2 regions of the Robertmurraya sp. genome follow, and region 2 is predicted to be linked to the other one. Evidence: riboswitches for the same ligand, from Rfam matches in the RefSeq annotation. Region 2 holds a riboswitch; the other holds the start of a gene.
What was found. Region 2 has a riboswitch for lysine ahead of ACGLXV_RS06530 (amino acid permease). Riboswitches for the same ligand answer to the same signal wherever they lie in the genome.

Region 1 (4,386 bases), on a different contig from region 2:
CAATGTGATGTTAAAGGACGATAAAACATATCCTTTTATTAAGTTAACTGCAGAAAGGCATCCACGGCTGATTACAACCCGTAAGGTGAAAAAGGACAAAGGGAAATATTTTGGTCCATACCCGAATGTGTCTGCTGCAAACGAAACCAAAAAGCTTTTGGATCGAATTTATCCTTTAAGAAAATGCTCAACATTGCCTGATAGAGTATGCTTATATTATCATCTTGGCCAATGTCTGGCTCCTTGTGTGAAGGAAGTAAAAGAATCGACCTACAAAGAACTTGTAGAAGAAATTACAAAGTTTTTAAATGGTGGTTATAAGGACATTAAAAAAGACCTTACACAAAAGATGCAAGCTGCTGCAGAAGAGCTTGATTTCGAAAGAGCAAAGGATTTCCGTGATAAAATCGCCCATATAGAAGCAACGATGGAAAAACAAAAAATGACAACGACTGATTTTACTGACCGAGATGTGTTCGGCTATTCGGTTGATAAAGGGTGGATGTGTGTTCAAGTATTTTTTGTTCGCCAAGGCAAGCTCATTGAGAGAGACATCTCCATGTTCCCTATTTACGGAGAAGCGGAAGAAGAATTTTTAACGTTCTTAGGTCAATTTTACGATCAATCCAGTCATTTTAAACCAAAAGAGATTTTGTTACGTGATGAAGTAGACCTAGAATTAGCGGAACAACTTCTACAAACAAAGGTTTTGCAGCCTAAACGTGGACAGAAAAAGGACCTAGTAGAGTTAGCTACAAAAAATGCAAGCATTGCTCTTAAAGAAAAATTCTCGCTCGTGGAGAGAGATGAAGAGAGAACGATTAAAGCAGTCGAGCAACTAGGAGAGCAGCTAGGCATCTATACCCCACATCGAATTGAAGCATTTGATAATTCAAATATCCAAGGAACAGATCCAGTTTCGGCAATGGTTGTATTTATTGATGGAAAGGCAGCAAAAAGAGAGTATCGAAAATACAAGATTAAGTCTGTTAAGGGTCCTGATGATTATGAATCGATGAGGGAAGTAACAAGAAGACGATATTCTCGTGTGCTTAAAGAAAATCTTCCACTTCCAGATCTGATTATGATAGACGGTGGAAAGGGTCATGTAGAAGCGGTAAGAGATATTTTGGAAAATGAACTTGGTCTAGACATTCCGATAACTGGACTCGTGAAAGATGAGAAACATAGAACCTCACAGCTATTGTATGGGAAGCCATTAGCGGTCGTTCCGCTTGAACGGAATAGCCAGGAATTTTATTTGCTCCAAAGAATTCAAGACGAAGTACATCGATTTGCTATCACGTTTCACAGGCAACTTCGAGGAAAAAACGTGTTTCAGTCGATTTTGGATGATGTTCCGGGAATCGGTGAGAAAAGGAAGAAACAATTATTAAAAGCCTTTGGGTCGGTAAAAAAAATGAAGGAAGCAAACAAAGAGGACTTTTTATCTATTGGACTTCCACAAAATACAGTAGATCTGTTAATGAAAAAATTACAAGAATAGCATTGTAGACACCAGAAGGCTGTGCTATAATTAGGAAAATTTTATATTAATCACTTAATTGTTAAGTGAAGGTAGAGGTGCGAGCACCAATAGTACCAGCTTTGAGAATGCTGAGATTCAATGAGAAGCTGTGAAAGGGGATGTTCGCCGAAGTGGATAGGTCTCTGAATTGCCATATCTGCTGGTCCTGTGTTGAATAAATACTGGATTGTCAAGACTGTATGTCTTGGAGAGCTATCTCACTGTGTATAAGTCCGTATTTATGTACGTTCATTCACGCAGCCATGAGATATCTCTCATGGCTTTTTTGTATTTTCAAAAAAAGCCCATGAAAGAGATGAAAAGAAAGTAGGGGTAAATATGGGATTGGTTGTCCAAAAGTTTGGTGGTACATCGGTAGGAAATGTAGATCGTATTAAGCATGTGGCCGATCGAGTAATTGAAGAAAAGATGCGAGGGAACGACGTAGTGGTCGTTGTGTCTGCAATGGGGAAAACAACTGACGAATTAGTGGGACTAGCAAATCAAATCTCAAGCCGTCCAAATAAACGTGAAATGGATATGCTTCTTACGACAGGTGAGCAAGTGACCATCGCATTATTGTCGATGGTGTTAATAGAAAAAGGCTATGAAGCAATATCCTTTACTGGTTGGCAAGCAGGAATTGAAACGGAGGCAGTTCATGGAAATGCTAGGATTTTACACATTAATACAACTAAAATCCAAACAGAGCTACATAAAGGGAAAATAGTTGTCGTAGCCGGCTTTCAAGGAATTGCCATTGATGGAGCGGTGTCAACTCTTGGTAGAGGAGGGTCTGATACAACAGCAGTGGCATTAGCGGCCGCACTGAAAGCTGATAAATGTGATATTTATACCGATGTAACAGGTGTATTTACAACAGATCCACGTTATGTGAAAGAGGCAAGAAAGCTTAAGTCTGTTTCTTACGATGAAATGTTAGAGTTAGCTAACTTAGGTGCGGGAGTGTTGCATCCAAGGGCCGTTGAATATGCAAAAAATTATGCAGTCCCACTTGAAGTACGGTCAAGTATGGAGCGAGAAAATGGAACGATAATCGAGGAGGAAGTATCAATGGAACAAAGTTTAGTTGTACGAGGTGTTGCCTTTGAAGATGAAATTACGAGAGTGAGTGTTTTAGGCCTTCCAAATGGATTGACGAATCTGTCAACGATTTTCACCATCTTAGCAAAAAATCATTTAAACGTTGATATTATTATTCAAAGTATGACGAATGAATCAACGACAAATTTATCTTTTTCAATTAAAAGCACAGATTTGGAAGAAACCATGGCTGTTCTTCAGGCTAATAAAGATTCCTTGAAATATGAAAGTATAGAAGCAGAGCCAAACCTTGCAAAAGTGTCGATTGTAGGTTCAGGGATGATTTCTAATCCTGGGGTTGCAGCAGAAATGTTTGAAGTTCTAGCCGCAGGGGGGATTCAGGTAAAGATGGTAAGTACCTCTGAAATTAAGGTTTCTACAGTAATAGAGGAAGCACAAATGCTGAAAGCAGTTGAAGCGCTTCACGAAGCATTTGAGTTGTCCGGAAAATCTGTTAAGGCATAAAACAATGACTTGAAGAAAAAAGATAAAACTAAAAAGCTTTCATAAAAAATATGAAAGCTTTTTACGTACTATTCAATAGAATCTTTTCTATCCCAACGTACAGTGAAGGAAACCGTAGCGAGCTTTTTCTTCGGGTGTTCATACGTTTCAGTAATTACCTGTTGTTGTTCTTCCATTTGTTGAGCCAAGAATCCTGCTTCCAATTGGAAGTGACATTCTGGAAACTCTTTAAAGCGATTTTTGATTAAGTCACTCGATAATTCAAACTCAAGCTCATTCTTTTTTTCAGATTTAATTTGTAGTGTGCCCCAACCTGCCTGTTGGAAAAAAGTAATAATTTCTTCGACCGACTGCAAAGGGTACTTTCTGGCTAAAGCCTTACCTGCCCAGTATAAAATAGAAGCTGTTTCTCTTCCAAGAATGTCTGGAAGAAGCACTTCTCTTAGTAATTCATATCCAAAGGCTGGAACAAGTGCAGGATCTGTGGCCGAAATAGGTTGTTCTAATTTCAATTCACTCAAAACATGTCCCCCACTTTCTATTATTCTATTATATACATTTTCCGGGGAAATACGCATGAAAACAAAAAAAACTGATTTAAAAAATTTTTACATTAATTGTTATATCAATATAAAAGAAAGCGCTGTAAAATGTTTATACATAAGCGTTAATAGTGATATCAATATATTAAAAATATTTTGTATATATAGAGCATTTTATGTATCCGTTTTCTTGACGCTCTTTCATGTTGGGAGTAAAATGAACATGTCACATAATTGTAAAAATTATTGTAAAAAAACGGATATTATTTTAGTCATTCCGTTTAATTTTTAAGGGGGGTAAAGTTCATGGCAGGAAACCGAGAGTTTTTTTATCGAAGATTACACTCGCTGCTTGGAGTCATTCCAGTTGGTCTATTTCTTGTGCAGCACCTTGTAGTCAATCATTTTGCAACTGGGGGGGAAGAATCATTTAACAAAGCGTCTCATTTTATGGAGAGTTTGCCGTTTCGATATGTATTAGAAACGTTCGTGATTTTTTTACCTTTATTATTCCACGCAATTTACGGGCTTTATATTGCGTTTACAGCAAAAAATAATACGAGTAATTATGGGTTTTTCCGCAATTGGATGTTCATGCTTCAGCGTATATCTGGAGTAGTAACACTAGTATTCGTAACATGGCATGTGTGGGAAACAAGAATTGCAGCAGCATTCGGTGCAGAGGTTAACTTCAATATGATGGAAAGCATTCTTTCGAATCCATTTATGCTCTGGTTCTATATCATC
Region 2 (4,386 bases):
TATAAGATTATTACAGAAGTTTAGAAAGAAGCAAGAAGTAAAATCGGAAGTAAAGGCACCAACAACTGAGGAAAAATTGCTTTCAGAAATTCGTGATATCTTAAAGGAACAACAACAACAAAAGGGTGTATAAAAAAGAAGCGATTGCTATAGGGCAATCGTTTTTTTTTTTGTCTTTATTTTCGTTCTATTAGAGTCATGCTAATTTGTATACAAATGCCTGGATATTAGGTAAAATAAATTACCAACTAATCCTATAAAAAAGGTGTGATATAGATGATATCTGACGTTCGTACGATCCCAAAGCCACTTGTGCAAGTCAACCAGTCGATCATTGTACTTTCCGTTATCCTTACATGGGTGACAAATATGGAATGGATCTTATTAATTCCTCTACTCTCGGGTGCATGTGGAGTTATTTTTCGTATAAATCCGATCATGGAGGTAGCGAAGCGGTTTTTAAAAAAGGAACCATCAAAGTATCTGCAAGAAGATTGGGAGCAGCAGCAGTTTAATCAAAAAATTGCCATTCTATGCTTAGGGGCAGGTTTTATTGGGTTTGCCTTCAATCTGCCAGTGGTAGGGTATATATTTACGATACTAGTCGCGATTGCTGCGACCGTTGCCCTATTAGGTTTTTGTATCGGTTGTTTTATTCATTATCAGTGGAAAATGTATCAGTATAGAAAATTGAAGAGTCAACAATAACGATAGGTTAGAAGTCAGCGCTAGTGCTGGCTTTTTTATTTGGCTTTTTCTAGATGTTTTTGGAGAATCTTGTCTAACGATTTATGGGCTGAAAGTGAGCTTTGGTAACCGAGGGTATTAAGTGATTATGATAAAATGTAAACAAGTTATTAAAGAAAAGAGGAGCAGAATAGGATGGGAGAAACTAAGAAGAGGCAAGAAATAATTAGCTGGGGTAAATCGGTGTTTATTGCTTTCGCTATCGTAGTCGTCGTTCGTACATTTGTCTTTGCTCCTTATATTGTGGATGGTGCCTCGATGGAACCCACGCTTCACGATCAAGAGAAAATATTTGTTAACAAAGTCAATACAGATAAAATTGAACGTGAGGACATTGTGATTATTAAAGGAGAAGGCGAAAATTACGTAAAAAGAATTATTGGCTTGCCTGGAGATATGATCGAAATAAGGGATGATCAGTTACTAATCAATGGTGTGGTTAACAGCGAAGAGTATTTAGAAAGTAATCGTGAGCAAGCTCATGAACAAGGTAGTGTGTTAACGGGAGATTATGGACCTATTCTCGTACCGGAAGGGCATTATTTTGTATTGGGTGACAATCGACTTCGCAGTATGGACTCAAGAAACGGTCTTGGTTTTATTAAGAAGGAAAAGATAGTTGGAGTAAGTGAGTTTGTATTTTTTCCATTTTCTGATGTTCGTACAGTACAATAGCAATTAATGCCATTGACATAAATACGTTCATGAATTATTCTAGTAAAGCATTTTGAATTTAATATGATCCTCATCAGCTCAAGATGAGGTAGAGGTTGCGAAAAATATTAGTAAGTTGGATGAGAGCCAGAGAAGCTCAATGATTTCAGTTGAAAGGAATTTTCGCCGAAGCACTATAATTCTCTGACTATAGTAGCTGGGACTACATCGAATAGGTGTAGGACTGTCATAGCTCGTTAGCTATGTTGAACTATCCATTTGCCTGATGCGGTTACTGTAAAACACACTGTACTCACGTTTTGGTGTGTTTTTTTATGTCTATTAGGGACATCTATTTTTGAGAGTTGAAGAATAATAATAGAAAGGAATATTATTATGGGAAAACAAACTAAATTAGGTTTATGGATACTAACTGCATTAGTAGTTGGAAATATGGTAGGCTCGGGTATCTTTATGTTACCACGTTCACTGTCAGAAGCGGCAAGTCCGGCGGGGGTTATTCTTGCTTGGTTATTTACAGGAGCAGGAGTACTTGTAACCGCGCTTGTGTTCGGGAATTTAGGAATGAGAAAGCCGAATTTAAATGGTGGACCACAAATTTATGCGAAAGAGCTTTTTAAGCCAAATTCTAGAGGCTCTGTTCTTTCCGGGTTCATGGCTACTTGGGGTTATTGGATTGGTAACTTAGCAGGAAATATTGCAATCATAACAACATTCGCTAGTTATTTATCAACATTCTTTCCCATTTTAACGAGTCAAGCTGAGTTAATTACCGTTGGTTCTTTTACTTTAAAGGTCGGTAATGCCTTAACTTTTGCGGTTTGTTCAATTTTATTATGGGGAACACACTTCATTATTTTACGTGGGTTAGAAAATGCAGGGAAATTAAACTTCATTGCAACAGCGTCTAAAGTGGCAGGTTTCTTCATTTTCATAATTGTTGCCTTATTTGCATTTGAGGCTTCCAATATGCTTCCTATGGTTGAACCCCGTCTAGATGAGAGTGGTGCTTCTGTTGGGCTTATGGGGCAGATTAGCAATGCAGCGGTTGCTACCTTATGGGCGTTTATCGGAGTAGAATCCGCGGTTGTTTTTGCGGGACGTGCGAAAAAGCAAATTGACGTTAAGCGTGCAACGATTCTAGGGTTGTTCATTGCGTTAGCCATTTATATTGGAGTAAGTACATTAGTTATGGGCTTATTAAGCCAAGAGGCGTTAATTGCGTCAGACAAGCCATTGATTGATGCGATTGTCAGCGTGCTTGGACCTGTTTCTGGAAAAGTGTTAGCAGGTATTGGATTAATCAGCTTATTTGGATCTACCATTGGTTGGGTGATGCTTAGTGCAGAGGTTCCGTACCAAGCAGCCAAGCAAGGTCTGTTTTTACCTTCATTCTTAAAGGAAAACGAGAAGAGTATTCCGGTGTTATCAATGATTATAACAAACTCATTAGGACAGTTATTTATCTTCTCAACTATTTCAAATTCAATCTCTGCGGCGTTTGACTTTGTTATTTACATTGCAACCTTATCATACCTGGTTCCTTACTTCATTGCAGCTGTATTCCAGTTAAAGCTAGTGATTACAGGTGAAACGTATGAAGGCCAAGCAAGATCAAAAGTATTTGATGGGGTCATTGCTTTACTAGCAACCTTATATTCGGTATGGGTCATCTACGCGGGAACAGCCGACATCAAAACCTTCATGTTCGGAGTGGCTCTTCTTGCAAGTGGAATCTTCTTCTACGGTCCAGTTGCCAGAGCACACAGCAAAAAAACACAAGCCAAAAAAGCAGCCTAACACTAATTGCGGTGACAGACACCACAAAAAGACAAATGAGGCCAAAGTGTCCACGGAGGGTGTCTGTCACCGCTCGTGGACAAAAAGGGGTAAAGTGTCCTTCTGAGAAGGACACTTTACCCCTTTTGTATGTCAGCTTCAGCGTACGACTTTGTTTAGAAACTGCTGAGTTCTAGGATTCGTTGAGAGGGTGAAGATTTCTTCTGGTGTTCCTTTTTCAGCAATGTGTCCTTGATCCATGAATATGACTTGGTCTGCTACATCTCTAGCGAACTCCATTTCATGGGTAACAACGACCATCGTCATGCCTTCTTCGGCAAGATCCTTCATGACTTTTAATACTTCACCAACAAGCTCCGGATCTAGGGCGGAGGTGGGTTCGTCAAATAATAATACTTTCGGATCCATCGCCATCGCTCTGGCAATCCCAACGCGTTGCTGCTGGCCTCCTGATAGTTGATGCGGGTACATATCCGCACGGTCGCTTAGTCCAACCTTGGCTAGTAAATCGAGAGAACGCTTTTTGGCCTCCGCTTTTGAGCGTCTTAAAACCACGACTTGGCCTTCCATTACATTCTCAACAACCGTTAAGTGTGGAAAAAGGTTGTACGATTGAAAAACCATTCCCGTTTGTTGACGAAAGGCGGTCATTTGAGTCGGTTTTAACTTCGTTCCTGATTGAAACTGAAGTTCTTTTTCCCCAATTGTAATCGCCCCTTGATTTGGGATCTCCAATAAATTAAGACAGCGTAAAAGGGTCGTTTTCCCTGAACCAGATGGGCCAATAATAACCGCCGTTTTCCCCTTTTCAACCGCTAAGTCAATTCCTTTTAAAACATCAATGTCTCCAAAGCTTTTATATAAATTTTCTAGTTTAATCATAGCCAATACTCTCCCTTCCTACTTTGCTACGCTGCGGTCAAAGCGACGTTCGAGCATGGATTGAGCATAGGACAGCACCGTACTGAACATTAAATAAATAAAAGCTACCTCAATATAAAGCCAAAGAGGTTCGTACGTCGCTGCAGCCACCTGTTGCCCTTTTTGAAACATCTCTGTAACGGTAATCGTTGCAGCAAGGGAAGTGTCTTTTACAAGGCTGATAAAAGAGTTTCCAAGTGGTGGAACAGATACTCTTATCGCTTGTGGGAGAATGATTCGTCT

Region 1: it holds a riboswitch for lysine, as region 2 does, so the genes downstream of both, ACGLXV_RS02160 (aspartate kinase) here and ACGLXV_RS06530 (amino acid permease) in region 2, are expected to answer to the same signal.

Annotation. Positions count from the first base shown of each region.
Region 1 is NZ_JAKFCQ010000025.1:73,308-77,693, reverse strand. It holds gene uvrC (excinuclease ABC subunit UvrC) at 1-1,507, shown strand, start outside; lysine riboswitch at 1,572-1,752, shown strand; gene ACGLXV_RS02160 (aspartate kinase) at 1,868-3,097, shown strand; gene ACGLXV_RS02155 (YslB family protein) at 3,166-3,618, opposite strand; gene ACGLXV_RS02150 (succinate dehydrogenase cytochrome b558 subunit) at 3,946-4,386, shown strand, end outside.
Region 2 is NZ_JAKFCQ010000054.1:55-4,440, forward strand. It holds partial or broken gene ACGLXV_RS06515 (MscL family protein) at 1-133, shown strand, start outside; gene ACGLXV_RS06520 (DUF4395 domain-containing protein) at 277-708, shown strand; gene lepB (signal peptidase I) at 883-1,422, shown strand; lysine riboswitch at 1,504-1,683, shown strand; gene ACGLXV_RS06530 (amino acid permease) at 1,798-3,222, shown strand; gene ACGLXV_RS06535 (amino acid ABC transporter ATP-binding protein) at 3,361-4,104, opposite strand; gene ACGLXV_RS06540 (amino acid ABC transporter permease) at 4,123-4,386, opposite strand, start outside.